One region of the Streptomyces sp. NPDC041968 genome, then DNA from elsewhere that is predicted to be linked to it. Evidence: riboswitches for the same ligand, from Rfam matches in the RefSeq annotation. Region 1 holds a riboswitch; each other region holds the start of a gene.
What was found. A riboswitch is a leader RNA that binds a small molecule or an ion and turns the genes downstream of it on or off. The one in region 1 is predicted to bind cobalamin.
Positions count from the first base shown of each region.

Region 2: linked by a shared signal. The riboswitch ahead of ACZ6EG_RS00300 (cobalamin biosynthesis protein) and the one ahead of ACZ6EG_RS19265 (ABC transporter substrate-binding protein) in region 1 are both predicted to bind cobalamin.
Region 3: linked by a shared signal. The riboswitch ahead of ACZ6EG_RS12595 ((2Fe-2S) ferredoxin domain-containing protein) and the one ahead of ACZ6EG_RS19265 (ABC transporter substrate-binding protein) in region 1 are both predicted to bind cobalamin.
Region 4: linked by a shared signal. The riboswitch ahead of ACZ6EG_RS02595 (prenyltransferase/squalene oxidase repeat-containing protein) and the one ahead of ACZ6EG_RS19265 (ABC transporter substrate-binding protein) in region 1 are both predicted to bind cobalamin.

Region 1 covers NZ_JBVJCB010000007.1:278,391-285,773, reverse strand. Annotated here, with positions in the region: gene ACZ6EG_RS19285 (ABC transporter substrate-binding protein) at 1-640, opposite strand, end outside; gene ACZ6EG_RS19280 (ABC transporter ATP-binding protein) at 655-1,428, opposite strand; gene ACZ6EG_RS19275 (FecCD family ABC transporter permease) at 1,430-2,587, opposite strand; gene ACZ6EG_RS19270 (MFS transporter) at 2,977-4,179, shown strand; cobalamin riboswitch at 4,249-4,455, shown strand; gene ACZ6EG_RS19265 (ABC transporter substrate-binding protein) at 4,499-5,539, shown strand; gene ACZ6EG_RS19260 (FecCD family ABC transporter permease) at 5,536-6,600, shown strand; gene ACZ6EG_RS19255 (ABC transporter ATP-binding protein) at 6,699-7,383, shown strand, end outside.
Region 2 covers NZ_JBVJCB010000001.1:54,682-62,064, forward strand. Annotated here, with positions in the region: gene ACZ6EG_RS00285 (class II aldolase/adducin family protein) at 235-912, opposite strand; gene ACZ6EG_RS00290 (inorganic phosphate transporter) at 1,130-2,365, shown strand; gene ACZ6EG_RS00295 (hypothetical protein) at 2,402-2,623, shown strand; cobalamin riboswitch at 2,775-2,914, shown strand; gene ACZ6EG_RS00300 (cobalamin biosynthesis protein) at 3,033-3,998, shown strand; gene ACZ6EG_RS00305 (cobyric acid synthase) at 3,995-5,503, shown strand; gene cobN (cobaltochelatase subunit CobN) at 5,500-7,383, shown strand, end outside.
Region 3 covers NZ_JBVJCB010000004.1:353,345-360,727, reverse strand. Annotated here, with positions in the region: gene ACZ6EG_RS12610 (cobalt-precorrin-5B (C(1))-methyltransferase) at 1-549, shown strand, start outside; gene ACZ6EG_RS12605 (glyoxalase superfamily protein) at 564-917, opposite strand; gene ACZ6EG_RS12600 ((2Fe-2S)-binding protein) at 1,152-1,835, opposite strand; gene ACZ6EG_RS12595 ((2Fe-2S) ferredoxin domain-containing protein) at 1,884-2,288, opposite strand; cobalamin riboswitch at 2,335-2,518, opposite strand; gene ACZ6EG_RS12590 (ferric reductase-like transmembrane domain-containing protein) at 2,547-3,530, opposite strand; cobalamin riboswitch at 3,739-3,970, shown strand; gene ACZ6EG_RS12585 (GHMP family kinase ATP-binding protein) at 4,203-5,072, shown strand; gene ACZ6EG_RS12580 (cysteine synthase family protein) at 5,069-6,091, shown strand; gene ACZ6EG_RS12575 (ATP-grasp domain-containing protein) at 6,088-7,338, shown strand; gene ACZ6EG_RS12570 (MFS transporter) at 7,331-7,383, shown strand, end outside.
Region 4 covers NZ_JBVJCB010000001.1:559,309-566,691, forward strand. Annotated here, with positions in the region: gene ACZ6EG_RS02575 (prenyltransferase/squalene oxidase repeat-containing protein) at 1-261, opposite strand, end outside; gene ACZ6EG_RS02580 (class I SAM-dependent methyltransferase) at 258-992, opposite strand; gene ACZ6EG_RS02585 (glycosyltransferase family 4 protein) at 986-2,365, opposite strand; gene ACZ6EG_RS02590 (TetR family transcriptional regulator) at 2,558-3,238, shown strand; cobalamin riboswitch at 3,229-3,356, shown strand; gene ACZ6EG_RS02595 (prenyltransferase/squalene oxidase repeat-containing protein) at 3,491-4,759, shown strand; gene ACZ6EG_RS02600 (SCO2322 family protein) at 4,756-5,433, shown strand; gene ACZ6EG_RS02605 (energy-coupling factor transporter transmembrane component T) at 5,420-6,646, shown strand; gene ACZ6EG_RS02610 (ABC transporter ATP-binding protein) at 6,643-7,383, shown strand, end outside.

The sequences.
Region 1 (7,383 bases):
GGTCGCCCTGCGGAGCCTTGGCCTCGACCTCCTCGACGCGCTTCCTCAACCCGTCGACGACGTCCGCGGCCTTCTTCTCGACCCGGAAGATCTTCCCCAGTCGTTCGAGGTCGGTGTAGAGGGCGTCGAAGGGGGTCATCCTCTCCGGGTGGCCCGGGTAGTTGAAGCAGCTCTCGGTGTGCATGAAGCTCTGGATGCCGAGCTGGTCCAGGATCTCGGGCGTGATGCCCCGCTCCTGCTTGAAGCCGGAGTTCCAGCCGGCCACGACGAAGTCGGACTTGGCCTCGACCACGACCTCCTTGTTGAGGAGGTCGTCGCTGAGCATCTTCACCTTCGCGTACTCGGACGCCCACGGGGACTCGCTCACCGGCGGGTTCGCGGGAGGCATGACGTAGCCGTGCACGTGCTCGGTCAGGCCGAGGGCGAACAGCTTGTCCGCGCTGCCGCCCTCGTAGGCCACGGCGCGCTGGGGAACCGTGTACTCCACCGGTTCACCGCAGCGCTTGACGGTGACCTTGCCGGACTCCTTGGCGGCCGTTTCGACCTCGGCGCCGCATCCGCCGAGCACCAGGACGGCCGCCAGGGCGGAACCGAGTGCGGCAGGCCGGCGGGCCGGGGCGGGGGTTCGGGTTGTACGCATGCGTGAGCAGCCTTTCAGCGGGTGGAGTCGAGCGAATACAGGAGCTGGGGATCACCGGTCAGCGGGTGGGGTACGACGCTGGCCCTGACCCCGAAGACGTCACCGACGAGCCGGGTGGTGAGCACCTCCGCGGGCGGGCCGGAGGCGACCAGGCGGCCTCGGGAGAGCACGCCGAGCCGGTCGCAGGCCGCCGCGGCGAGGTTGAGGTCGTGCAGGACGACGAGGACGGTCAGCCCGGACTCGCGCAGGAGCGAGAGCAGTTCGACCTGGTGGCGGACGTCGAGGTGGTTGGTCGGCTCGTCCAGGACGAGGATCTCCGGCTCCTGCACGAGCGCGCGGGCCAGCAGGACGCGCTGTCGCTCACCGCCCGACAGGGTCAGCACGCCCCGGTGGGCGAGGTGTCCGATGTCGAGCCGGTCCATCGCCCGCTCGCACAACTCGCGTTCCCGGACGCTGAGCACCTGGTTGCCGCGGAGGTGGGGGGCGCGTCCGAGCGCGACGACCTCCTCGACCGTGAAGTCGAAGTCGACGCCGCCGTCCTGGGTCATGGCCGCGACGGTCCGCGCGCTGTCGCGCATCGGGAGCCGGGTGAGGTCCTGTTCGCCCACCCGGACGGTGCCGGAGCTGGGGCGCAGCGCCCGGTACACGCACCGCAGAGCGGTGGACTTGCCGCTTCCGTTGGGGCCCACGAGGCCCACGACCTGACCGTCCGGCACGTCCAGGGAGAGTCCCCGTACGAGACTCCTGCCGTCCGTCACCACGGAGAGTTCATCGAGTTTCAGGTCCACGTCAGCGCGCTCCGAAGGTGTAGCCCCGGCGACGCATCAGGGCGATGAAGACGGGGACCCCCACCAGCGCGGTGATGACCCCGAGCGGCAGCTCGCGCGGGGCGACCAGCGTCCGGGCCGCGAGGTCGACCCACACCATGAAGATCGCCCCGACCAGTGGGGCCACGGCGAGGACGCGGGCGTGGGTGGCGCCGACGACCATCCGCACCACGTGCGGCATGACGAGGCCGACGAAGGCGATGGCGCCGCTGACGGCGACCATGACGCCCGTCACCAGCGAGACGAGGACCAGCAGCACCTTGCGGTACCGGTCGGGATCGAAGCCGAGGCTCGCGGCGGTCTCGTCGCCGAGGGAGAGGACGTCCAGTGCCCGCCCGTACCGGTACAGGAGCACCAGGCCGGCCAGCACCACGAGGGAGACGACGGGCAACGCGCCCCAGGCCGCGGCTCCGAAGCTGCCCATGGTCCAGTACAGGACCATGCTGGTCGCCTCGCTGTCCGGCGCGAAGTAGATGATCAGGCTCATGACAGCCTGGAACCCCAGCGACATGGCCACACCCGTCAGCACGAGGCGCAGCGGCGACAGCGAGCCCTTGCTGGAGGAGGCGGCGTACACCAGGAGCGAGGCGACGAGTGCGCCGACGAAGGCGCCGGCGGAGACGGCGTAGAGGCCGAGCGCCGCGAGTCCTCCGGTGACGGTGACCCCGACAGCACCCACGGAGGCGCCCGAGGAGACACCGAGGACGAAGGGGTCGGCCAGCGCGTTGCGCACCATGGCCTGGATCGCCACACCGACCGCGCTCAGCCCGGCCCCCACCAGCGCCGCGAGCAGCACGCGCGGCGTACGGATCTGCCAGATGATCTGATACGTCGTCACCTCGTCCGCGCCGACCCGCCCGCCACTGAGAGCCGCCCACAGATGACGGGCCGTCTCCCCCGGGGTGACGACCGCGGGGCCCAGCCCGATGGCGACGACGACGGACACGAGCAGGACGGCGACCAGCGCCGAGCAGCCGAGCAACAGCCCCTTACGGGAGGCGAGTCGACCTCGCGGCCGGCCTCGCACGGCCTCCGCGGGCCGGGGCGCCGGCGCCTCGGCCGGGTCGGCCGGGGTCTCGACCTCACCGACCGAAGGCCCGGAGGCCGAAGGCGGAGGCATGTGCGGGACCTTCACTTTCCCTCGCTAATGAAAATCGTTTTCATATGGTGAACCTAGCACGCCCCCGACCCCGACAGACAGTCCGGACCGACGAGTGGAACGGGACACAGGGCCACGGCATCCCTCACGAGGCAGCGACCGGGAGCACTCTAATGGAAATGATTATCACTGCGATAGTGTGATGTCCGCGCCGCGCTGCCCGCCGCCTGCCGAGGCCGGTACCGCCGGACAACCTCCCAGTACGACAAGGGCGTTGCAGCCGGTCCGCGTTCGATCCACCGCCGCCGACAGGACAGGAGCGCCCCCTCGTGCCCAGCCCCTCCGCCCCTCCCGCCCCCGCCGGGTCCCCGCCCCGTGAGCAGCGCTCCATCCTGCTCGACCTGGCCTTCCTGCGCCTGTGGACGGGCGCCACCGCGTCCGGCCTGGCCACCTGGGCCCTGCCCTTCGTGCTGGGTCTCGCCGTCTTCGACCGGACCCTGACCGCCACCGACCTCGGCCTGCTGCTCGCCGCCCGCACGGTCGGCTTCCTCGCCGCGGTACCCGTGGCCGGGGTCCTGGCCGACCGGCACTCCCGCCGGGGTGTCGTGCTGTGGGCGGGGCTCGCCGCCGGAGCCGCGGCGCCGGTGATCGCCTTCGGCCTGGACCGCTCGGTGCTGCTGATGGCGGCGGCCGCCGCGGTGGCCGGAGCCGGCCAAGGCGCCTGCCGACCCGCCTACCAGGCCCTGACCGCCGAGGTGGTCGACGCCGGTCGCCGGCAACAGGCCAACGCCGCCATGACGTTGGCGGTACGGGTCACCACCCTCGTGGGCCCCTCCTCGGCCGCGCTGCTCGCCGTCTTCCTGGACACCTGGGCCCTGTTGGTGGGCATCGGGCTTCTCTGGCTCGTCGCGGCCTGCGTGCCCGGACGCGGCGCCCGGCCCGGGACCGGGGAGGACACGGCGGAGCCTTCGGCCGGGGCGGGCAGGGCGTCCCTCCTGGGCGAGTTCGCGGAGGGGGTCCGCGAGGCCCGCAGGCACCCGTGGTTCCTCGCCGGTCTGGGCGCCCTGACGGCCGTGATAGCCACCGGCTACTCCGCGACCGGCGTCGCCCTGCCCATGGTCAGCCGGGACGAGTACGGCACCGAGGTCGTTCTCGCGGGTGCGATGACCGCGTACACCGCCGGAGCGCTCGGCGGTGCGCTGCTCATCGCCCGCTGGCGTCCCCGCTCCCCCGGCTGGGCCGCCCTGGCCGGCCTCGCCGCCTACGGACTCGCCCCGCTCAGCCTCGTACTGCCCGTGCACCCGGCCGCCGTGATGGCCGCGTACGCCGTCGCGGGCGTCGGCATCGAGCTGTTCAACGTGCCGTGGTTCACCGCCGCCCAGCGCGAGGTCGCCCCGGACAAACTGGCCCGGGTCTCCTCCCTGGACTTCCTGCTCTCCTATGGACTCGCCCCGGTCGGGCTCGCCCTCATCGCCCCCGCCATCGACGCCTTCGGCGTCACGGCGGTGCTCACGGGCTGCGCGGTCGTCTGCTTCACGGCGCCCGCGGTCGCCGCCCTGGTGCCGAGCGCACGCACCTTCTCCGCCGCCCGAGGGCGCGACGACGCCCGCTGAGCGCCGCTGCGAAGGGGCCACCCCGGACGGGGGGCCCGAAGGTCCGTCGGACCGTACGGGAGAGGGCTGTGATAGCTTCCGGACGCCAGTCGCACTCGTGAACGCGGCCTACGCGTGCACGGGTCAGGGAATCCGGTGGGAATCCGGAACTGACGCGCAGCGGTGAGGGTGACGGGCGGGGCAGCAGCCACTGGACGACGGTCACGGCCGGGTCCGGGAAGGCGTCCCGCCGGGATGACCCCGAGTCCGAAGACCTGCTGGTGACCGATCGTTCGCACGGACCCCGCGCCTGGGTCCCGACGTTGAGGAAACCGACACCGTGCAGCTGTCACGTCCCGCCCGTTGTTCCGTCCTGCTCCTGACGGGGGCCCTGTTGCTCACCGCGTGCGGTTCCGGCTCGGGCTCCGGCTCGTCCGGGAAGCCCGCCGGCGCCCAAAAGCGCTCCGTCACGATCGACAACTGCGGGCAGAAGGTGACGGTCGAGGCCCCGCCCCAGCGGGCGGTGTCCCTGAACCAGGGCACCACCGAGATCCTGCTCTCCCTGGGCCTGGCCGACCGCATGGTGGGGACCGCCACCTGGACCGACCCGGTCCTGGAGGGTCTTGAGCGGGCGAACGAGAAGGTGCCCCGGCTCGCCGACAACCAGCCGTCGTTCGAGCGGGTCCTGGACGCCGAACCGGACTTCGTGGCCTCGTCCTTCACCTCCACCCTGGGCAAGGGCGGGGTGGCGCCCCGCGAGAAGTTCGAGGAGCTCGGCGTTCCCACGTACCTCTCGCCCGCCGACTGCGAGGGCAAGGACAACACCGGCGACGGCGACGGCTCCCGGAGCGAGCCCCTGACCATGGACACCGTCTACCGCGAAGTGCGGGAACTGGCGCGGGTCTTCGGGGTGGAGGAACGGGGTGAGAAGCTCGTCTCCGGGTTGGAGAGCCGGGTGGCGAAGGCCGCCGCCGGGACCGGCGCCGAGAACGCCACCGTCCTGTACTGGTTCGCGAACCAGGAGTCCCCCTACATGGCGGGCTGCTGCGGCGCGCCCGGCATCATCACGAACGCGCTCGGCGCGAAGAACGTCTTCGACGACAGCACGCAGGAGTGGCCCCAGATCAACTGGGAGACGGTGGCCGACCGTGACCCCGACCTGCTTGTCATCGGCGATCTGACCCGCAGGTCGCAGACCGCCGAGTCGGCCGCGAAGAAGATCGCGTTCCTGGAGTCGCATCCGGCGACGAGGAACATGAAGGCGGTGCAGGCGAAGCGGTACGTGCTGCTCAGCGGGCAGGCCATGAACCCCACGATCCGTACGGTCGAGGGCGTCGAGAAGGTGGCCGCGGCCCTGCGCGAGCACGGCCTCGGCCGATGACCACCGCGCTGCGGTCCTCCCGGAAGGTCCGGCCGCACGGCACGGCCGGTGTGCTGCGCGGCCTGGCCGGTGCGGGCGGCGGGCTCGCGGTGCTCGCCGTGTCCGTCGCCGTGGCCATCACCGTCGGGCCGGCGGACATCGGCGTGGGCGACGCCTGGTCGGTGGTCGCCTCCCGCCTGGGCTGGGGGACGACGGAGCTGACTCCGATCCGGGAGGGCATCGTCTGGAACCTGCGGTTGCCCCGTACGGTGCTCGCCGCGGTGTGCGGCGCCGGGCTCGCCGTGTGCGGTGCGGTGATGCAGTCACTGCTGCGCAACCCGCTGGCCGACCCCTTCGTCCTGGGCGTCTCCTCCGGAGCGTCGACCGGCGCCGTCGTCGTGATCGTCCTCGGCGCGGGCGGCGGCGCCCTGACCGTCTCCGGCGGCGCGTTCGTGGGTGCGCTCGGCTCGTTCGCGCTGGTGCTGCTGCTCAGCCACACGCTCGGCGGGACGACGGACCGCGTGGTGCTGTCCGGGGTGGCGGCGATGCAGCTGTTCGCCGCCCTGACGTCGTTCGTGGTGACGACGGCGGCCGACGCGGAGACCACCCGGGGTGTGCTGTTCTGGCTGCTGGGGTCGCTCAGCGGGGCCGACTGGACCGAGGTGGGGCTGTGCCTGGCCGTGCTGGTGCTCGCCCTGGTGGTGTGCCTCGGGTACGCCCGCACCCTGGACGCCTTCGCCTTCGGCCAGGACGCCGCGGCGACCCTGGGCGTCTCGGTCGCCCGGACCCGGCTGGTGCTGCTGTGCGTGACCGCCCTGCTGACCGCCGCGCTGGTCGGTTCGGCCGGCGCGATCGGTTTCGTCGGCCTGGTCCTGCCGCACGGCGCGCGGGCCCTGGTCGGCCCGGGGCACGCCCGGCTGCTGCCCGTCACCGCGCTCGCCGGGGCGGTCTTCCTGGTCTGGGCCGACACCCTGGCCCGTACCGTCCTCGATCCCCAGGAAGTGCCGGTGGGCGTGGTGACCTCGCTGGTCGGCGTTCCGGCGTTCGTCCTGGTCCTCTACCGCACGAAGAGGACGCGTTGACGGCCGGCGCCGGGCGGGGGACCGACGGGCGGACGACCCACGGGCCGACGTCCGCGGGGCAGCCGCCCGCCGAGCCGTCCACCCTCGCCGCCGATCGCGTGAGCCGTGCCCTGGGCGGACGGCTGGTCCTCGACGGCGTCGGCCTCGCCCCGCGACCCGGTTCCGTGACCGGGCTGCTCGGCCCCAACGGCTCCGGCAAGTCGACGCTGCTGCGGCTGCTGTCCGGCGTCCTCGCCCCCACCTGCGGGGTCGTCACCCTCGACGGGCGTCCCCTCGGCGACTGGGGCCGCCGCGCCGTGGCCCGGCGGGTGGCCGTCGTCGAGCAGCATGCCGACACCCTCGTCGAGCTGACCGTCCTCGACGTCGTACGCCTCGGTCGCGTCCCGCACCGCCGCGCCTGGACCCCCGTGACCGCGGCGGACGAGCGGGCCGTACGCACCGCCCTGGAGCGCACCGGCCTCACCGACCGCGCCGACCGGCCCTGGCACACGCTCTCCGGCGGGGAGCGCCAGCGCGTGCAGATCGCCCGTGCCCTGGCCCAGGAACCGCGCGAGCTGCTGCTGGACGAGCCGACCAACCACCTCGACGTCCAGCACCAGCTCGACCTGCTGGCCCTGGTCGCCGAGCTGCCCGTCACCAGCGTGATCGCCCTCCACGACCTGAACCTCGCGGCGATGTACTGCGACCAGGTCGTGGTGCTGCGGCAGGGCCGGGTGGTGGCCGCCGGCACCCCCGGCGAGACCCTGACCGAGTCCCTGATCGCCGACGTCTACGGCGTACGTG
Region 2 (7,383 bases), on a different contig from region 1:
CAGTTTCCCGAGGGACCGCGGAGTAAGCCACCGGGACGGCGGCGGGCGGTGCCGTCCGGGGCGGCCGGGCGCCGGTGCCGTGGTGCTGGTGGGTGCGCGGTGCGGACGGGACGCCCGCGTCCTTCGGCTCCAGCGACGACCTTGGGGCCGTTCGTGTCTCGTCCCCCTTCTGGCGTCCTCTCCCGCCTTCTCCCGTCGTGGCCCGCCGTCACGGTGACCGCCGAGCCAGGGCCGTCAGGTCCGCTGGCCGTACCCCCGGAGCCGCTCCGTCACCTCGGCGAGCTGCTCCTCGGTCAGCAGGGACGGGGAGCGGCCCGGCACCGCGGAGGCCGTCAGCCACAGGCGGCACATCCACTCCAGCTGGGCGGTGCGGTCGTAGGCCTGGTCCAGGGAGGCGCCGTAGGTGAGCGTGCCGTGGTTCTGCAGGAGGCAGCCGGTGCGGCCGGTGAGGGCGTCGAGCACGGCGCGGGCCAGTTCGTCGGTGCCGTAGGTCGCGTAGCGGGCGACCCGGACCGGGCCGCCCAGCGCGGCGGCCATGTAGTGGACCGGCGGGAGTTCGGGCACGAGCAGCGAGACCGCCGTCGCGTGCACGGCGTGGGTGTGGACGACGGCCCGGGCGTCGGTGGCGCGGTACACGGCGAGGTGCAGGGGCAGTTCGCTGGTGGGGACCAGCGTCCCGAGCACCTGCCGGCCGTCGAGGTCCACGCCGGTCGCGTCGGCCGGCGCCAGACGGTCGTACGGCACCCCCGAAGGGGTGACCAGCACCGTGTCGCCGACGCGCGCCGAGACGTTGCCGGAGGTGCCGACCACCAGTCCGTCCGCCACCGTCCGCCGGGCCGTGGCGACGAGAACCTCCCAGGCCTCGGCCACCTCCGGGTCCACCCGTCCGCCCGTCGATCGCGTCACAGTCACCAGCTCCTCCCCGCAGGCCGTGCACCCCTGCCGTCCCGTCGATCACCGATCCCCGGCGATCCTGCCAGGCACGTCTCCGCAGAGCATCGGCGCGGGCACGGAGCGGAAGGTGACGTCCCTCGTTCCGGTCACTGCGACGCCTATCCCAGTTCATCTTCCGTTCACTCTGGTTACCTACGTTCGACCAGCCAATGACCTCGAACGATTGCCTGGGTAAATGGAAAGCTTCTCGCTGATCCTCGCGATTGTGGTGGTAACCGCACTCGCGTTCGATTTCACGAACGGTTTCCACGACACCGCGAACGCGATGGCAACGACCATTTCGACCGGTGCGCTCAAGCCCAAGGTGGCGGTGGCGATGTCCGCCGTCCTCAACCTTGTCGGCGCCTTCCTCTCGGTGGAGGTCGCCAACACGATCTCCAAGGGTCTCGTCGACGAGACCGGCATCCGTCCCGAGGTCATCTTCGCCGCCCTCGTCGGCGCGATCCTCTGGAACCTGCTGACCTGGCTGGTCGGGCTTCCGTCCAGCTCCTCGCACGCCCTCATGGGCGGCCTGATCGGTGCCGCCGTCGCCTCGGCCGGCGTCGGCGCGGTCCACGGCGACGTGCTCGTCACCAAGGTCCTCCTCCCGGCGATCGCCGCCCCGCTGGTCGCGGGCATCGCGGCGATGCTGGGCGCGCGGCTGACGTACCGGCTCGGCCGCAAGGCCGACGGCAAGGCCGCCGCGAAGGGCTACCGCGCCGGGCAGATCGCCTCCGCCGGCCTCGTCTCGCTGGCCCACGGCACCAACGACGCCCAGAAGACGATGGGCATCATCACCCTGGCCCTGGTCGCGGGCGGCGCCCTCGCCCCGGACTCCGACCCGCCCATGTGGGTCATCCTGTCCGCGGGCATCGCCATCGCCCTCGGCACCTACCTCGGCGGCTGGCGCATCATCCGCACGATGGGCAAGGGTCTGACCGACCTCCAGCCGCAGCAGGGCTTCGCCGCCCAGACCAGCGCCGCCACGGTCATCCTGGCCTCCTCGCACCTCGGCTTCTCCCTCTCCACGACGCACTCGGTCTCCGGTGCGGTGATGGGCGCGGGCCTCGGCCGCAAGGGCGGCGTGGTGCGCTGGTCCACGGCGACCCGGATGTTCGTCGCGTGGGGCCTGACCCTGCCGGCCGCGGCCTTGGTCGCCGCGATCGCCGAGTGGGTCTGCGGCCTGGGCGACTGGGGCACCGCCCTCGTGGCCGTCTTCCTGATCGCCTCCAGCGCCGCCATCTGGAAGGTCTCCCGGCGCGAGGTCGTCGACCACACCAACGTCATCGACGAGCCCGAGCCGTCCGGTGTGGTGACCACGGCGATGGCCGCCGTCTCCCCGCCGCCGACCGGGGCGGCCGAGGAACTGGCCGCCGCCGTCCCGGCCGCCGCGCCCGACGCCAAGTCCCCGTCGGCCACCACCACCGTCTGAGCCCGCCCCCGGGTACGAAGGAAGAAGCGAACCTCCATGAGCATCGACTGGGCAGCTCTCGGCTCCGTCTTCGGAGTCAGCCTCGCGGCCACCGTGATCCTGGTGGGCCTGTTCACGCTCGGCATCGTCGGCCTCTCCCGCCAGGAGCGGGCCACCGCCCAGGGCGGCTCCGCGGCCCTCGCGGTCACCGGCGCGTACGCGTGCTTCGCGGCCTGCGCGGCGGCGGTGGCGTACGGCATCTACCTGATCGTCGCCTGAGCGTCGCGCGAACGATCACCGCACACCCGTGAGGCGGGGTGCGGGACGGACACCCACCGTCCCGCACCCCGCCTCTTCGCGTGCCGGCGCACACCACCCGCGTGTGGGGCTTCGCACACTCCCCCGTCGCAGGTCAACGCCAGGTTGACGGGTGTTCGCGGGCCGTGGTGGACTGCCGGAGCCATTACGGCGGCAGGAGAGGAAGCCCGGTGCGATTCCGGCGCGGTCCCGCCACTGTGACCGGGGAGCCCATCCCCGGGAGCCAGGAACTCTCACCGCCGGTCTCTTCCAGCCAGGGCGCGGACACCCTGAGTGAGGACGTATCGCCATGCGCGGCTGCCGTTCCAGGTACACCGGTGACTCCGGGTGCCCCAGCGACACCCTCCCCCGCCCCGCGGCCGGCTGAGCCGTGCGCGCCGAACGCGTCTTCGCGTACGGCGCCGCCGCCGGCCTCCTCGGCGACCTCCTCCTCGGCGATCCGCGCCGCGGGCACCCGGTCGCCGCGTTCGGCCGTGCCGCCGGTGCCGTGGAACGGGTGCTGTGGCGTGACCACCGGGGCCGGGGCGCGCTGCACACCGCCCTGTGCGCCGGTGGCGCCGCCGCCCTCGGGGCCTCCGCCGCACGCGCCGTACGCCGCTCCCCCGCCGCATCCGTCGCGCTGACCGGCGCCGCCACCTGGGCCGTCGTCGGCGGGACCTCGCTCGCCCGGGAGGCGCACGCCATCGGGCGGGCCCTGGAGGCCGGCGACGTCGAGGCGGCCCGGGCGCGGCTGCCGCACCTGTGCGGACGGGACCCGCAGGCCCTGGACGCCGACGGGATCGCCCGGGCCGTCGTCGAGTCCGTCGCCGAGAACACCTCGGACGCGGTGGTGGGCGCCCTCGTGTGGGGCGCCGTCGCCGGAGTGCCCGGGCTGCTCGGCTTCCGCGCGGTGAACACCCTGGACGCCATGGTCGGCCACAGGTCCGCCCGGTACCGCCGGTTCGGGTGGGCCTCGGCCCGGCTCGACGACCTCGCGGGCTGGCCCGGCGCCCGCCTGACCGCCGTCCTCGCCACCGTCGCCGGCGGCGATCCGCGGGGCGCCGTACGGGCGTGGCGTGCCGACGCCGGGCGGCACCCGAGCCCCAACGCCGGCCCCGTGGAGGCGTCGTTCGCGGGCGCCCTCGGCGTGCGGCTCGGCGGGACGCTCTCCTACGGCGGGCGGGTGGAGCACCGGCCCGTCCTCAACGGGGCGGCCGGTCGCGCCGTCCTGCCCGGTTCCGGCGACATCGACCGGGCCGTCCGGCTCTCCCGGCGCGTGGGCTGGCTGGCGCTGGGCGTGTGCGCCGGCGCACGGCTGCTCGCACGCCGGGCACTCACGAAGGGACGTGACTCATGAGCGGTGGCCTCCTCGTCGCCGGCACCACCTCCGACGCCGGCAAGAGCGTCGTCACCGCCGGGATCTGCCGCTGGCTGGTGCGGCAGGGCGTCAAGGTCGCGCCCTTCAAGGCGCAGAACATGTCGCTGAACTCCTTCGTGACCCGCGAGGGCGCGGAGATCGGGCGGGCGCAGGCCATGCAGGCCCAGGCGTGCCGGGTGGAGCCGACCGCGCTGATGAACCCGGTGCTGCTCAAGCCGGGGGGCGAGCGCAGCAGCCAGGTCGTGCTGCTCGGCAAGCCGGTCGGCGAGATGAGCGCCCGCGGCTACCACGGCGGGCGCCAGCGGCAGTTGCTCGGCACGGTGCTGGACTGCCTGGCCGAGCTGCGGGGCACGTATGACGCGGTGATCTGCGAGGGGGCGGGCAGTCCGGCCGAGATCAACCTGCGCCGGACCGACATCGTGAACATGGGGATCGCCCGGGGCGCCGGGTTCCCCGTGCTGGTCGTCGGCGACATCGACCGCGGGGGCGTCTTCGCCTCCTTCTTCGGCACGGTGGCCCTGCTGTCGTCCGAGGACCAGGCGCTGGTCGCCGGGTTCCTCGTCAACAAGTTCCGGGGCGACGTGTCGCTGCTGGAGCCCGGCCTGGACATGCTGCACGGCCTCACCGGGCGGCGGGCGTACGGCGTGCTGCCCTTCCGGCACGGCCTCGGGATCGACGAGGAGGACGGGCTGCGCGTGTCCCTGCGCGGGACGGTGCGGGAGTCGGTCGTCGCGCCGCCGGTCGGCGAGGACGTGCTGCGGGTCGCCGTGTGCGCCGTCCCGTTGATGTCCAACTTCACGGACGTGGACGCGCTCGCCGCCGAACCGGGGGTCGTGGTGCGGTTCGTGGACCGGCCGGAGGAGCTGGCGGACGCCGATCTCGTGATCGTGCCGGGTACCCGCGGGACGGTCCGGGCGCTCCGATGGCTGCGGGAGCGCGGGCTCGCGGACGCGCTCGTCCGCAGGGCCGCCGAGGGCCGCCCGGTGCTCGGGATCTGCGGGGGCTTCCAGTTGCTCGGCGAGCACATCGAGGACGAGGTCGAATCGCGCGCCGGGCACGTGGACGGGCTCGGAGTGCTGCCCGTGCGGGTGCGGTTCGCCCACGAGAAGACCCTCGCCCGGCCGGTCGGCGAGGCCCTCGGCGAGCACGTCGAGGGGTACGAGATCCACCACGGGGTCGCCGAGGTGACCGCGGGCGTCCCCTTCCTGGACGGCTGCCGGGTCGGGCAGACCTGGGGCACGCACTGGCACGGCTCGCTGGAGTCGGACGCCTTCCGGCGGGCGTTCCTGCGCGAGGTGGCCGCCGCCGCGGGCCGCCGCTTCGTGCCGGCCCCCGACACCTCGTTCGCCGCGCTGCGCGAGCAGCAGCTCGACCTGCTCGGCGACCTGATCGAACACCACGCGGACACGGACGCGCTGTGGCGGCTCATCGAGTCCGGCGCGCCGCAAGGACTGCCCTTCATTCCACCGGGAGCACCCGCATGAGCACTGTGTTGTTGTTGTCGACCGCCGACACGGACCTGCTGGCGGCCCGCGCCTCCGACGCCGGGTACCGGATCGGCAACCCCACCCGGGTCGACGTGCGGGAGGAACTGCCCGCGCTCGTCGAGGGCGCCGACCTCGCCGTCGTACGGCTGCTGGGCGGCAAGCGGGCCTGGGAGGACGGGCTCGCCGCGCTGAAGACCGCCGGCATCCCGACCGTCCTGCTGGGTGGCGAGAGCGTGCCGGACGCGGAGCTGATGGCCGAGTCCTCGGTGCCGGCCGGCGTGGTGGCCGAGGCGCTGCGCTACCTGGTCGAGGGCGGCCCCGACAACCTCACCCAGCTCGCCCGGTTCCTCTCCGACACCGTGCTGCTGACCGGCGAGGGCTTCGACGAGCCGCGGAAGATGCCGGAGTACGGGCTCCACGGGGAGCGCCCGTTCACCGAGGGCCGCCCGACGGTCGGCGTGCTCTTCTACCGCGCCCACCAGCTGAGCGGCAACACCGCGTTCGTGGACACGCTCTGCGACGCGATCGAGGCGCACGGCGCCAACGCGCTGCCCGTGTACTGCGGTTCGCTGCGCGGCGCGGACGCCGGGCTGTACGAGCTGCTGGGCCGGGCCGACGCCCTGGTCGCCACCGTCCTCGCGGCGGGCGGCACGCACGCCTCCCAGGCCTCGGCGGGCGGCGACGACGAGGCCTGGGACATCGGCGCGCTGGCCGACCTGGACGTCCCGGTGCTGCAAGGGCTCTGCCTGACCACGTCGAGGGCCGCCTGGGAGGCCTCGGACGCCGCTCTCTCCCCCATGGACGCGGCGATGCAGGTCGCGATCCCGGAGTTCGACGGACGGCTGGTCACCGTGCCGTTCTCCTTCAAGGAGCAGGGGCCCGACGAGGTCCCCGTCTACGTCGCCGACCCCGAGCGGGCCGGACGGGTCGCCGGGATCGCCGTGCGGCACGCGGCGCTCGGGCACAAGGCGAACGCCGACAAGAGGCTCGCGCTGGTCTTCACCGCGTACCCGACCAAGCACTCCCGCGTCGGCAATGCGGTCGGCCTCGACACGCCGGCCTCGGCGGTGCGGGTCCTGGACGCGCTGCGGGAGGCGGGGTACTCGCTCACCGACTACCCCTCCGGCGGCGACGAGCTGATCCACCGCCTGATCGAGGCGGGCGGCCACGACGTCGAGTGGCTGACCGAGGACCAGCTGGCCGCGGCGCCCGCACGGGTGCCGCTGGCCGACTACCGGGCCTGGTTCGAGACGCTGGACCCCGCACTGCGGGACGCGATGACCGAGGCGTGGGGCGAGCCGCCGGGCTCGCTGTACGTCGACGGGGACGACATCGTGCTCGCCGCGCTGCGGTTCGGGAACGTCGTCGTGATGATCCAGCCGCCGCGCGGCTTCGGCGAGAACCCGATCGCGATCTACCACGACCCCGACATGCCGCCGTCCCACCACTACCTGGCGGCCTACCGGTGGCTCGACCACAGCTTCGGCGCCGACGCGGTCGTGCACATGGGCAAGCACGGCACGATGGAGTGGCTGCCGGGCAAGGGCCTCGGGCTGAGCGCGGGCTGCGCGCCGGACGCCGTGCTGGGCGACCTGCCGCTGATCTACCCGTTCATCGTCAACGACCCCGGTGAGGGCACCCAGGCCAAGCGGCGCGGCCACGCCACGGTGGTGGACCACCTCGTGCCGCCGATGGCGCGGGCCGACACCTACGGCGACCTGGCCAAGCTGGAGCAGCTGCTCGACGAGTACGCGCTCGTCTCCGACCTGGACCCGGTCAAGGCGCCGGCGGTCCGCGCGCAGATCTGGACCCTGGTGAAGGCGGCCGAGCTCCACCACGACCTGCACGTGGACGACCAGCCGGACGACGACGCGTTC
Region 3 (7,383 bases), on a different contig from region 1:
GTCGTCCCGTACTCCTGCTCTGCGTGGATCGACTCGATCCGGCGCGGGGTGGACGTGGCACGGGCGGCCGGACGCACGCACGTCGCCGGATGCACGGGGTCCACCTCGGAGAAGACGGTGGTCGCCGAGTACGGGCTGCCCGAGGACGCCCTGCTGGACATGGGCGACTTCGCGGGCGCCGTGCTGAAGTACGTACGACGGCACCCGGTGGACCGGCTCACCGTCTGCGGCGGCTTCGCCAAACTGTCCAAGCTCGCCGCCGGCCACCTGGATCTGCACTCCGCCCGCTCCCAGGTCGACCGGGGCCTCCTCGCCGAACTGGCCCGGCACGGCGGCGCGGACGAGGCCCTGGCCCACGCGGTGATCGGGGCCAACACCGGCCTCGCCGCCCTCCAGCTCTGCCAGGCCGCCGGGGTGCCCCTGGGCGACCTGGTCGCGACGGCGGCCCGCGACGAGGCCCTCGCGGTGCTGCGCGGGGCGCCGGTGAGGGTGGACGTGATCTGCATCGACCGTGCGGGCACGGTGGTGGGCCGCAGCGCGGTCGCGTGACCGCGGGGCCCCGCCTATGCGCCGACCGCGCTCACGCGCAGGCGGTTGCCGTCCGGGTCACGGAGTTCCAGCTCCCGCCCCCACGGCGCCTCGTCGGGGCGGACGCCGAACTCCCGGGCGACCGCGTCCAGATCGGCGACCCGCACGTACACCAGGGTGTCCGGCCGCGCGTCCCCCTCGTGCTCCGACAGGTACAGCCGGAGGCGACCGCGGGCGACCTCCGTGAACACCGGGAAGCCCGGTTCGAACCGGTGCTCCCACTGCTGGACGAAGCCCAGTCTCGCGTACCACCGCACGGACACCGCGGCGTCGCCCACCCGGAGGATCGGGATGACCTCCTCGGCGGACGCGCAGTGGTCAGCAGACATGACGCTCCCGCTCGGGCGAGCACAGGTGGCTGTCGCCGAACTGCTCGGCTCCCGGGGCCCGTCCGGCCATGATCACCGCAGTACGGACGTCCCCCGTCTCCTTCACCCTACCGGCGACCTCGTCGAGGTCCCGCGGGTGCTCGGCCCACCGGGCACCGGAGGAGGGCGGGCCGGGGCTGTCCGACCGCGCGAGCCCTGGCCTTCCACCGCCGGGAGGTGAGGCTGGCGCCCGCCTCACGCCAGCCCGCAGTCGCCGCACTTCGAACCGGCCGGCGCCCGGTAGTAGAGGCAGCAGCTCCTGCGGCGGAACGCGAGGTCGGGGCCGGTCAGCACTCCGGTGCCCGCCAGGCGTCCGGTGTCCAGCAGCGCGGTCGTCAGGTCGGTGAGCGGTCCGCGGACGGCGGGACGGAGCGCGAGCAGGGCCTGGGCGGCCCCCGCGAGCGCCGACGCGGAGTTGCCGTCCAGCAGACGCGGGGCGACCTTGACGCGCAGGCCGTGGGCCAGTGCCGACAGATGACCCGTCACCTGCTCGTACAGGGCGCGGACGGGATCGCCCTCGTCCCGGTCGACGTACCGGCCGGCCGGGCGGGGCACCCGCAGGGCCGGTCCGTCGTCGGCCCGCTGCAGGCCCTCCAGGTCGAGGACGATGCCGTGCAGGACGGCACAGGCCAGCACCGGTGACCAGAGGCGGGCGGCGTGGCCGAGTTGGGCGATGGACACGTCGACGCGCGGCTCCCGGGTGCGGTGACGGCGTGCGACGGCCGCGGCGAGGTCGGTGAAACCCGCGGCGTAGCAGCGGGCGACCGGATGCCAGCCGTCGTCCTCTCCGCCGACCCGCAGTGCGAAGAAGCCGCCGAGGCCCGCCACGTCGTGCAGGGCGGCGGTGACGGACGCCGTCGAGGCGCGGGCTGCGTGCACGTTGCTGTCCCTTTCTCCGGCTCCGTGTTCGTACGCTCCCTGTGACGGTCAGGAGGCCGGGCTCCGGCGCGGTGGTGTGATGGCGTACAGGTCGAGGATGTCCGGCCGGGGCGCGACGCCCGGTCCGCCGGCGCGTGCCCAGGCGGCGATGTCCTCGGTCGCGTCCGGGTCGTTGACCAGTCCCAGCCAGACGGGCCGGGCTCCGGCGGCCCGGCCCTCCGCGGAGGGCTGTACGACGATGACGTTGGCCTGTGCGCAGACGTCGAGGCAGTCGGAGACGCGTACCGGTACCGCGGCGCGCAGGCGCTCGGTCTGGGCCGCGTGGTCCACGCCGGGCACTTTGGGGGTGCCGCAGCAGCAGTCGCGGCACACGACGACGCGGCACGGCACGCGGCCGGTGGCCGTGGCGGTCCTCGCGTCGTCCGTCGTTCGTCCGGCCGGCGTTGCGGGCATGCGGTGCCGTCCCTCTCTCCGGGGAGATCCGCCCCGGTGGTCCGTCGAGGAGGCGACCGCGTGAGTCTCCTGGCTCTCGGGTCGATGCTCGTCCCGGCCTTCCCACCCGTCGCTGGGCGGTGGCCTGTCGGGAGTCGCTCGCCGATCACAGTGGCGGGACCGCGCCGGATTCACACCGGCTTCCTCGTTCCGCCGTCGCCTTTGTCGCCGGCCATCCTGCCATCCCGGAACGCCGTGCCGCCCGCCCGGTGCCGGCCGTCAGTCCGTTTCCTGGGTGTGCGGGGCCGTCGCGGGCGGATCGTCCGGACGGGCCCGTCCGCCGTCACGGCCCGACACCACCACGATGACCAGCCCGATGACGACGGCTCCGGCGACGACCCGTCCCGCCGCCCGCACCCACCACCCCGGCCGGGTCGCGCCCTCGCCCGCGGGACCCAACCGCTCCGCCCGCCGGGCAGGTCTCAGCAGCCGCAGCAACAGCAGTGCGGCGATGGGAAGTTGCAGCAGCCACAGCACGGTGCGCGGCCACTCCCCGTACCAGACGTTGGTGCCGTACAGCAGCGTGTGCCACACGCTCAGCACGTAGACGACGATCACGAAGCGGTGCAGGCGTCGCCAGGTCCTCGCTCCGAAGCGGTGCCGGACGTAGAACAGCAGCCCGAGCGGGACCGCCAGGTACAGGGCGCCCTGTCCGATCGGGATGGCGATCCGGCCGGTGCCGGAGTCGTACCAGAGGGGGACGAAGCTGTCGGCGAAGCCCACCCACAGCCGCTCGGCCCAGTCCAGTGCCGTCTCGTAGCGCACGAGTTCCGCGGCGAACATCAGCGCGTGCGCGAACATCAGCGCCATCGTGGTCAGGCTCGTGGTGCGGTGCCAGCGCTCCAGCACCTGCCGGGAGACCGGCAGCCGGGCGGGGCGCGGCCCCGACAGCAACAGGCCGAAGATCACCGTGCACCAGGCCCACAGCAGTCCCGACCAGCCGAAAGCCTGGCTGAGCAGGTACATCCAGTAGGTACGGGCATCGTCCATGAACGGCATCACCGCGACGGTGTCCGAAGCACCCGACTCCATGCGCGCCCACAGCAACGCGAAGACGAGCGCCGTCACCACCACCGCCGCGGTGGCGTCCGGCAGGGCGGAGCGAAGATCGGCGCGCAGAGCGACGCGGTCACCGGGAGGGCGCGGCAGTCCGGGCGGGGTCCCTACCGCCCCGTCCTCGTCCGGCCTGGTGTCTGACGTCATCAGGGGCCTCCCGGGCACGGGCCACCGCGGCAACGGTGTGCGTGTGTCGTGAGGCAACAAGTCTGGCTGATGGGGCGAGGAACCTCAGAGGTGCTATCCGGCCAGAGCCGTCACGACAACGACACCCGGAGACCCACCTGTTTCTGCCTCCCCTCCACTTTCAAGACAACCGCCGGAGCCCTACTTTCGCAGGGGTCAAGAGCCCCTCTACGCTGATGCACGCAGTCGGTTCGCGCCTCCCGTCCGCCCGGACGCCCGAAGCGTGACGCAAGAGGGAACCCGGTGCGAGTCCGGGGCTGTCCCGCAGCGGTGAGTGGGAACGAGAGCCGTCGATGTCACTGGGCCCGTGTCAGGGCCGGGGAAGAGACGGCCGGTAGGTGTCCGCCCTCCCGGCGGACGTGCCCGCGAGTCCGAAGACCTGCCACTGCGCCCGCGTCCCGCGCGGGCTGTGCACGTGACCTCGTGGACTGGGTCGGCGGTATGGGCGGTCGTACGTCGTGCGTGTGGCCGCGCCTCCCTCCCTGTCGGTGTTCAAGGCCCGGTACGGAGGAGGACGGTGTGCGGGATCCAGCCGGTTCGCGGCGGCCGTACCGGCCCCGGGCCGACACGCCGTCCGACGGACCGGGGCGCACCCTCCCCGGCCCCGGCGCGGGCGCTCCGCAAGAACCGGACGTGTCCGACGGCACGGTGTCCGGTGTCTGCCACGGCACTCTGGGCGAGCTGTACCAGGGCCCGTTGCGAGCGGGCTCCGATCCCGAGATCGCCGTGGTGTCCTTTCCGGTGGACCGTCACTCCTGGGTGTACTTCACCCCGCGGACGGCGACCGGGGCACCGCGACCGTCGGCGCTGGGGGAGAAGTCGGCGACGGCGGCCCGGCTCTTCCTGGACCACTACGGCCTCTCCCTGCCCCCGGGCGACTGGCACACCCACTCCGAACTGCCGGTGGGCGTGGGGATGGCCAGTTCGACGGCGGACATCGTGGCGACCCTGCGCTGTCTGTTCCGCGTCTTCTCCCTGCCGTACGACGCGGACGTGGTCCTCGGCGTCCTGGCGGACATCGAGCGCGCCGACAGTGTCTTCCTCGACGAGTTCGCCCTGTATCTCAGCGGCCGGCACCGGGTGGTGCGGCGACTCGGCCCGGACATCGGGTTCCACACCGCCTTCGTCACGGAACCCGGCACCGTGGACACCGCCGCCGTCACTCCCCTCCTGCTGGACCACTACCGGCGCCGCGGCGACGAGTACCAGCGGTGCCTCACCGATCTGGTGAAGGGCTTCGACTCGGGCGACCCGGCCGCCGTCGCCCGGGCCGCCACGGTCAGCGCCGCGCTGTCCCAGGAGGTGCTGCCCAAGGCGACCTTCCCCAGCCTGCGGGCCCAGCGTGAGCGGTTCGGCGCCGACGGCGTCTTCGTCGCCCACACCGGCTGCCTGGCCGGCTATCTCTTCACCTCGCGCCCCCGCGCCGAGGTCAAGTCCGAACTGTCCGCGTTCTTCCGCTCGCTCGGCCACCAGTGCACCTTCGCCCAAGGAGGCTACGGGTGATCCACCCCCACATCGCCGACGCCCTGAAAGTCCCCGACCTCGTCCGGCTCACCGACGGCCTGGTCCTGCTGCGGTTCGAGTCGATGAAGATCTACTCGGCCCTGGCCGCCGTCCGCCACCTGCTGGAGCGGGGCACCGTCCGTCCGGGCCAGACCCTGGTCGACAGCTCCAGCGGCATCTACGCCTACGCCCTCGCCCTGGCCTGCCACCGGTACGGCATGCGGTGCCACATCGTCGCGTCCACCACCGTCGACGCCACCACCCTCGCCCAGCTGGAGATACTGGGCAGCACCGTGGAGCAGGTCAGACCGTCGCGGAACCTCAAGCTCGACCAGGAACTGCGGGTGCGACGGGTGCGGGAGATACTCGCCGAGCGGCCCGGACACCACTGGATGCGCCAGTACCACGACGACGTCCACTACCTCGGCTACCAGGAGGTCGCCGACCGGATCGCGGCGGACTTCCCGGGCGCGCCGCTGACCGTCGTCGGCGGGGTGGGCTCCGGAGCCTCGACCGGCGGCATCGTGGAACGCCTGCGCGCCGCGGACCCTTCCGTGCGCCTGGTCGGCGTCCAGCCCTTCGGCAGCGTCACCTTCGGCAGCCAGGACCATCACGACCCCGAGGCGATCATCGCCGGCATCGGTTCGTCGATCGTCTTCGACAACGTCCGCCACCACCTCTACGACACCGTGCACTGGCTGGACTTCACCCACGCCATGTCGGGCGCCGTCGCCCTGCTGCGCGAGCACGCGGTGTTCGCCGGGCTGTCCACCGGGGCCGGCTACCTGACGGCGACGTACGAGGCCCGCCGCCACCCCGACCGCGTGCACCTGGTGATCGGGGCCGACACCGGACACCGCTACGTGGAGCGCGTGTTCACCCGGCACGCCGAGGCCCTGGACCCGGCCGCGCTGAAGCCCGTCGAGGTCCGTGCGCCGCAGGAGATGACCATGCCCTGGTCGAGGATGGCGTGGCAGCGCACCCCCTGCCCCGCCGGCCGGACGGAGAGCGCCGTATGACCGTGGCCTGCCTGGAGTCGCTGACCTTCGGCCTCGGCCACCTGGTCCGCGCCGCCGACCTGCTCGGCGAGCGGCTGCTGCTCCTCACCCGGGACCCCGCCTACTACGCCCACGAACTGGACCGGCTGCCCGCCGGCGCCCTCGACGTCGTCGTGACCGACACCTTCGACGTGGACGGGGTGGCCGGTCTGCTCGGGCGCGATCCGGGGCTGCGCGGCCTGATCAGTTCCACCGACACGTGGACCCTGGCCGGCGCCGCCCTCGCCGAACGCCTCGGCCTGCCGGGTCTCGAGCCGGCCGTCCTGCGGTTGACCCGGGACAAGGCCGCCGTACGCGACCGGCTGTACGGCGCGGGTCTCACCCGTGCGAGGGCCTTCGAGAGCACCGAGGCGGACCGCGAGGCCCGCGGACCGCTGCTCAAGGAGGTCGGACTGCCGCTCGTCCTCAAGGACACCGCGGGCACCGGGAGCCAGAACGTGTGGCTGGTCCGTGACGAGGGCGAGCTGGACGCGGCGTTGGCGCAGGCGTCCGGTCGGGAGCTGAAGGGGCGGTTGTTCGCCGAGCCGTACTTCAGCGGACCGGTGTACAGCGCCGAGACGCTCACCTGGGACGGCAGCACCCGGCTGCTGGGCGTCTCCAGTCGGCTGATGTCACCGGAGCCGCGCTTCAGGGAGGAGATCACCGCCTTCCCCGTCGCCTTCCCGGGACCGCTGCGGACATCGCTGGAGGGCTGGCTCGACCGGGTGCTCGCCGCCATCGGCTACACCGACCGGTTCGCCCACGTGGAGTTCGTGCTGACCACCGACGGCCCGGAGGTGGTGGAGGTCAACCCCCGCATCGGAGGCGCGCTGGTCGGGGAGGGCCTGTGCCGGGCACTCGGCGTCAACGTGTACGAGGCGATGGTCGAGGCCGCGCTGGGCCGCCGCCCGCGTCTCATGGACGCGTCCCTGCCCGGCGGTCCGGCCGTCGCCTTCGTCCTCGGCTATCCGGCCGCACCCGGCGTCTTCACGGGCGTCGCCGGACTCGACCGGCTCGCCGACATGCCGGGAACACCCGCCTGGTACCCGGTCAAGCGGGTCGGCGACCCCATCGAGCACCTGGGCGACAGCCGTGGCTACGCGGGCATCGTCTACGCCGAGGCCGAGACCGCCGAACTCGCCACCCACCGCGCGGTGGCCGCCGCGGGCGCCCTGCGGGTGCTCACCGACCCCTTCCCCGAGGCCGGTCGGGCGGCGCCCGGTGGGTGAGCGCACCACCCGGGGAACGGGACGGCGGGCCTCGCTGTTCCCGCT
Region 4 (7,383 bases), on a different contig from region 1:
GTTCTGGTGCCGGGCCAGCCACTCGTACGCCCGCTCGGCGGCCTCGTGCTCGCCGGCCGCGTCCAGCGCCATGGCGGCCTCGACGTGGTCCCACGGGTCGAGGTGGTGCCCGCGGAACCACGGGATGGCGCCGTCCTCGCGCTGCGCGGCGAGGATGCCGCGGACGGTCGCGGCGGCCTCGGCGTCGGTGAGGACGCCGGGCAGTACCAGGTGTTCGGTTCGGGGGGTGCGAGGGCTGTGGGGGCTGTGGGGCGATGTCACGCGGCGTCCACCGGCGGCAGGTGCGGCTTGGTCGCGTACGCCACGAAGCTCTTGCCGATCAGCGGGTTCAGCGCCTGCTCGGCGACCCGTGTCGCCAGCGGCTTCTTCATGATGTCCCAGACCAGCAGCTTGTGGTACGCCCGCACGGGCAGCGCCTTGTCGTTGTCGACGCCGAACGCGCACTTCAGCCACCAGTACGGCGAGTGCAGCGCGTGCGCGTGATGGGTGCCGTAGGGCCTCAGGCCCGCCTCGCGGATGCGGGCGAGGAGCTGGTCCGCGCGGTAGATGCGGATGTGGCCGCCCTCGACCTCGTGGTAGGCGTCGGAGAGGGTCCAGCAGACCTTCTCGGGGCCGTAGCGGGGCACGGTGATCGCGATGCGCCCGCCGGGCTTGAGGACGCGGACCATCTCGGCGAGGACGCCCTTGTCGTCGGGGATGTGCTCCATCACCTCGGAGATGATGACGACGTCGAAGGACTCGTCCGGGAAGGGCAGGGCCAGCGCGTCGCCCTCCATCGCGGTGGCGGTGGCGCCGGCCGGGGCCTCACCGGCCTCCTCCATCGCCGCGAACCACTTGGCGACCTCGCGGATCTCCTCCGCGTTCTGGTCCAGCGCGACGACCCGGGCGCCGCGCCGGTAGCACTCGAACGCGTGCCGGCCGGCCCCGCAGCCGAGGTCCAGCACGCGGTCGCCCGGGGCGAGCGGGAACCGGGAGAAGTCGACGGTCAGCACGTGGCCCTGCTTTCGGGGTAGACGCCGGTGTCACTGGTGGGGACCGCGGGGACGGCCCCGGAGGAGGTCGCAAGGGGGCCGACGGCCTCGCGGTAGTGGGCGGCCGTGCCCTCGGCGGCGCGGGCCCAGGTGAAGTGCCGCAGCACGCGTTCGCGGCCGGCCGCGCCGAGCCGTACCCGCAGTTCGCGGTCGCCGAGCAGCCGGTTCAACCCGGCGGCCAGAGCGCCCGCGTCGCCCGGCGGCACCGCGAGGCAGGTCTCCCCGTCGGGTCCGGCGACCTCCGGGACGGCCCCGCCGGTGGTGGCCAGCAGCGCTGTGCCCGTCGCCATGGCCTCGGCGGCCGGCAGCGAGAACCCCTCGTACAGCGACGGCACGCACGCGACCTCGGCGGAGCGCACCAGGTCGACCAGTTCGGCGTCCGTGATGCCCTTGACGAACTCGACGGCGCCTTCGAGCCCGTACCGCTCGATGGCCTGCGCGACGGGCCCTTCGGCGGGCCGCTTGCCGACGACGACGAGGTGCGCGCGGGGGTGCTCGGTGCGCGTCTTCGCCAGCGCCTCGACGAGGAAGACCAGGCCCTTGAGCGGCACGTCCGCGCTGGACGTCGTCACTATCCGGCCCGGCACCACGGGCACCGACGGATCGGGCGAGAACAGGTCGGTGTCGGCGCCGATGTGGACGACGTGGACACGGTCGTCCCGGACGCCGAGGTGGTCGATGATCTCCCGGCGGGAGGTGCCGGAGACGGTGAGCACCGAGGGCAGGCGGCGGGCGACGCGCTTCTGCATGCGGGTGAAGGCGTACCAGCGGCGCACGGAGTACCGGCGCTTCCAGCCGTCCGCGGCGTCGAGTTCGAGCTGCCGGTCGACGGTGATGGGGTGGTGGATCGTGGTGACCAGGGGGGCGCCCACGTCACCCAGCAGCCCGTAGCCGAGGGTCTGGTTGTCGTGGACGACGTCGAAGTCGCCGCGGCGGGCGCGCAGATGGCGGCGGGCGCGCAGCGAGAAGGTCAGCGGCTCGGGGAAGCCGCCGGTCCACATCGTGCCGACCTCCAGCGCGTCGACCCAGTCGCGGTACTCGTCGCGCTTCGGGGTGCGGAAGGGGTCGGGCTGGCGGTAGAGGTCGAGGCTGGGCAGCTCGGTGAGGGACAGCCGGTCCCCGAGACCCTCGTCCAGCACGGGGTAGGGCTGGGCGCCGATGACCTCCACCCGGTGGCCGAGGCGGGCCAGTTCGCGGGAGAGGTGACGCACGTAGACGCCCTGGCCGCCGCAGAACGGGTTCCCCTTGTAGGTGAGGAGCGCGATGCGGAGCGGTCGCATGCCGTCGGCGGCGGGCTCGGGACGGGCACCCGTCCGACTGGCCTCAGCGGTCACTCGGGGCCCCCTTCTCACTGCATTGTCCCGCGACACTATGCCGGGACGTTAATCTAGAACAAGTTTCAGACTTGATCGTCAGAGGCTCCGAATCTACCGGCAGGTAGGTGCGCTGTGACGAGTGGATCAGGTGATTCACGCCACGGCCGGGCGCCCCGTGCGGCGCCCGGCGGGCCGGACGAGGGGGAGGAGGTGGCCGAGGTGGAGAACCCGGAAGCGGAAGCCTCCCGTCCGGCGCGTCGGCCCGCCGGCCCGCCGCTCACCGAGCGGCAGCGGGCCCGGCGCCGCCGCATCCTGCACGCGACCGCCCGGCTGGCCTGCCGGGGCGGCTTCGAGGCGGTGCAGATGCGGGAGGTAGCGGAGTCCTCGCAGGTCGCCCTCGGCACGCTCTACCGGTACTTCCCGTCCAAGGTCCATCTGCTGGTCGCGACCATGCACGACCAGCTGGAGCAGTTGCACGGCACCCTGCGCAAGAGCCCGCCGACCGGGGCCACGGCGGCCGACCGGGTGGCGCAGACGCTGATGCGGGCCTTCGCCGCCCTGCAACGCGAACCACGGCTGGCCGAGGCGATGACCCGGGCCCTGACCTTCGCCGACCGCAGCGTCTCCCCGGAGGTCGACCAGGTCTCCCGGCAGACCACGGCGATCATCCTGGACGCGATGGGCGGACCGGAGGCCCCCACCGCCGAGCAGCTCTCCGCGGTCCGCGTCGTCGAGCACACCTGGCACTCCACCCTGATCGCCTGGCTCTCCGGCCGGGCGTCGCTCGCGCAGGTGGGCGCGGACATCGAGACGGTGTGCCGGCTGATCGACCTGGCGGGCCCCGGGGCGGGCGGACGGGCGCCCCGGACCGGCCCTGTCGCCTCCGGGTAAAGTGGCCGCGTCGTCATCACACCCGTACGGGGGGAAGCCGGTGCAATTCCGGCGCTGACCCGCAACCGTGAGCCGTTCGCCGCACCCCGTGAGGGCCCGCGCGGCCGGTGAGCCGGACTGCCCCGGGCGGACGTGACCGGCTCACGTGTCCGGCACCCGCCGGCGCACGGGCACCGTCGAGGCATACGGGGCCGAGCCGCCCGGGGGTGCCCGTGCTGCCCGACTCCGCGCAGGGAAAGGCACCCGCCGATCATGAACGTCCGCCGTCGCAGCAGCGCCGCGGCCCTGGCCGCCATAGCCGTGATCGGCGCCGCCGCCGCGCCCGCGGTCGCCGCCGATCCGTCACCGTCCGCCTCCGCGTCCGCCCCGGCCACGTCCGGGTCCTCCGGGCTGTACGGCACCGCCGACCCCCAGTACGACGGCGTCTGGCGGCAGTCCCTCGCGCTGCTCGCCCAGGACACCGTGGGCGTGGTCCCGTCGCCGGCCGCCGTGGAGTGGCTCACCGGGCAGCAGTGCGCGAGCGGCGCCTTCGCCCCGTACCGGGCCGACCCGGCCAAGGCCTGCGACGCCAAGACCATGGTCGACACCAACAGCACGGCTGCCGCCGTCCAGGCGCTGTGGGCCGTCGGCGGGCACGGCGACGTCGTCGAGTCCGCCCTCGAGTGGCTGAAGTCCGTGCAGAACGAGGACGGCGGCTGGGGCTACACCCCCGGCGGCCCCAGCGACGCCAACTCCACGTCCGTCGTCATCGGCGCGCTGACCGCCACGGAGAGCGACCCCGAGCAGGTCGTCAAGGACGGCAGGTCGCCGTACGACGCCCTGCTGACGTTCGCGCTGCCCTGTGCCGCGGACAAGGGCGCGGGCGCCTTCGCCTTCCAGCCCGACAAGGACGGCAAGCTGCTCGCCAACGCGGACGCGACGGCCGCCGGTGTCCTCGGCGCGCTCGGCAAGGGCCTGGTCACCGAGGCCGGTGCGAAGTCCGCCGCCGCCACCTGCACCGACGCGAAGAAGCCCACCCGCGAGCAGGCCGCCGCGAACGGCGCCGCCCACCTCGCCGCGGCCGTCGCCGAGAAGGGCCACCTCACGTCCGCCCTCGGCGGCTCCGCCGACCAGCCCGACTACGGCAACACCGCCGACGCGGTCGTCGCACTCGCCGCGCAGGGCGGTGCCGACCAGGCGGCGAAGCCGCTGGCGTGGCTGGAGAAGAACAGCGCCAAGTGGGCCGCGCAGAGCGGCCCGGCCGCCTACGCCCAGCTGATCCTCGCCGCCCACGCCACCGGCACCGACCCGCGTGCCTTCGGCGGCACCGACCTGGTGGCGGCGCTGAACGCGACGGGTCCGAGCCCGCAGGGCGGCAAGGTGAGCGACAGCGCCACCGCGAGCGACGAGGACGGTGCGAAGGAGAACGACGAGAAGGACGACTCCGGCTTCGGCGTCTGGTGGTTCGTCGGCGTCTGCCTGGTCTTCGGCATCGGCGTCGGCTTCCTGCTGAGCGGCCGCAACAAGAAGCGGCAGCCGTGAGGCGCCGCGTCGTCCTCCTCTTCCTGGCCGCGTTCCTGCTGATCGGGACCGCGGGCCAGGCGCAGGCCGCCGGTTACCGCTACTGGTCCTTCTGGGACCGCGACGGCGACCGGTGGATCTACGCCACCCAGGGCCCGTCCCTCGTCCGCCCCTCCGACGGCGACGTCCAGGGCTTCCGCTTCTCGGTGAGCGAGAACTCGGACGACGCGGCCCAGCCGCGCGGCACCGCCGGCTTCGCGTCGATCTGCGCGAAGACACCGGCCGAGGACGGCAGCAAGCGCGTCGCCCTCGTCCTCGACTTCGGCACCGCGTCCGACGCCCCGGCCGGCGAGAACCCACCGGCTCCGCGCACGGCCTGCGCCCGGGTCTCCCCCGACGCGACGACGGCCGACGCCCTGGCCGCCGTCGCGGGCCCCCTGCGCTACGACACCAACGCCCTGCTGTGCGCCATCGCGGGGTACCCGAAGGCGGGTTGCGGCGACCAGGTGTCGGGGCAGGGGCAGAAGCAGGAGGGGAAGAAGGAGCAGCCGACGGCGACGGCGGCCGCGGACGGGACGAGTACCCGGGACGACGACGGCCCCTCGGTCGGCCTCTACGCGGGCATCGCCCTGGTGGCGGTCCTCGCCGGAGCGGCGACCTGGCAGGCGAGGCGGCGCCGGAATGCCACCGACTGACCCTGCCCCCGGCACCCCGGCGCACGTCCCGGCCGCGGGCGGTCGCACCGCCGCGACCCGGGCGGAGGCCGGATACGCACCCGCCGGGGAGGCTCCGGCGGCCCGGGCGGGCGGCCCCGCCCCCCGCCACCGCCCCGAGAGCCTGCACCCCGGCGCCTGGTGGCTCTGGGCGCTGGCCCTCGGCACCGCCGCCACCCGCACCACCAACCCCCTCCTCCTCGCCCTCCTCGTCACCGTCTCCGCCTACGTGGTCATCACCCGCCGCCCCCACGCCCCCTGGTCCCGCTCCTACGGCGCCTTCGTCAAGCTCGCCCTGGCCGTCCTGGTCATCCGCCTGCTGTTCACCACCGTCCTGGGCTCCCCCATCCCCGGCACGCACACCCTCTTCACCCTCCCCGAAGTCCCCCTCCCCGACTGGGCGCAGGGCATCCGGCTCGGCGGCCGGGTCACCGCCGAGGGCCTCGCCTTCGCGCTGTACGACGCGATGAAGCTGGCCGCCCTCCTGGTCTGCGTGGGCGCCGCGAACGCCCTCGCCAACCCCTCCCGCCTCCTCAGGTCCCTCCCCGGCGCCCTGTACGAGATGGGCGTGGCCGTCGTCGTGGCCCTCACCTTCGCCCCGAACCTCATCGCCGACGTCCAGCGCCTGCGCGCCGCCCGCCGCCTGCGGGGGCGACCCGACAGGGGTGTGCGCGGCCTGCTCCAGGTCGGACTCCCGGTGCTGGAGGGCGCGCTGGAGCGCTCCGTCGCCCTCGCCGCCGCGATGGACGCCCGCGGCTACGGCCGCACCGCCCAGGTCCCCGCCCCCGTACGCCGGACCACCGCCGCGCTCACCCTGGGCGGCCTGCTCGGCGTCTGCGCGGGGACGTACGGGCTGCTGACCGCCGCGGGCGGCACGTACGGCGTCCCGGTGCTCGTGCTCGGCGTCGCCGCGGCCCTGGCCGGGCTGTGGCTCGGCGGTCGCCGGACCGTTCGCACCCGCTACCGCCCCGACCGCTGGGACGCCCGCGCCTGGCTGGTCACCGCCTCCGGCGTCGCGGTCGCGGCCCTGATGTTCCTCGCCGCCGCCCGCGAGCCGGCTGCCCTGCACCCCGGAGTGGTCCCCCTGGTCGCCCCCACCCTGCCACTGTGGCCGGCGGCGGCCGTACTGATCGGCCTGCTTCCGGCGTTCGTCGCCCCCGCCCCCGATCCCGTACCCGCCAAGGAGTCGTCGTGATCCGCTTCGAGGACGTGTCGGTCACGTACGACGGCGCGGCCGCGCCCACCGTCCGGGGCATCGACTTCGAGGTTCCCGAAGGCGAACTCGTCCTGCTCGCCGGTCCGTCCGGCGTCGGCAAGTCCACCGTGCTCGGTGCCGTCAGCGGCCTCGTGCCGCACTTCACCGGCGGCACGCTGAGCGGCCGGGTCACCGTGGCCGGCCGCGACACCCGCACCCACAAGCCGCGCGAACTCGCCGACGTGGTCGGCTCCGTCGGCCAGGACCCGCTCTCCCACTTCGTGACGGACACCGTCGAGGACGAACTCGCCTACGGCATGGAGTCCCTCGGCCTCCCTCCGGACGTGATGCGCCGCCGGGTCGAGGAGACCCTCGACCTGCTGGGCCTGTCCGACCTGCGGGCCCGCCCGATCGCCACGCTCTCCGGCGGCCAGCAGCAGCGCGTCGCGATCGGCTCGGTCCTCACTCCGCACCCCGAAGTGCTCGTCCTGGACGAGCCGACCTCGGCCCTGGACCCGGCCGCGGCGGAGGAGGTCCTGGCCGTCCTCCAGCGCCTCGTCCACGACCTCGGCACGACGGTCCTGATGGCCGAGCACCGCCTGGAGCGGGTCGTCCAGTACGCCGACCAGGTCGTCCTGCTCCCGTCCCCCGGCGCGGCCCCGGTCCTCGGCCCGCCGGCCGAGGTGATGGCCGTGTCCCCGGTGTACCCGCCGGTGGTGGGGCTGGGCAGGCTGGCG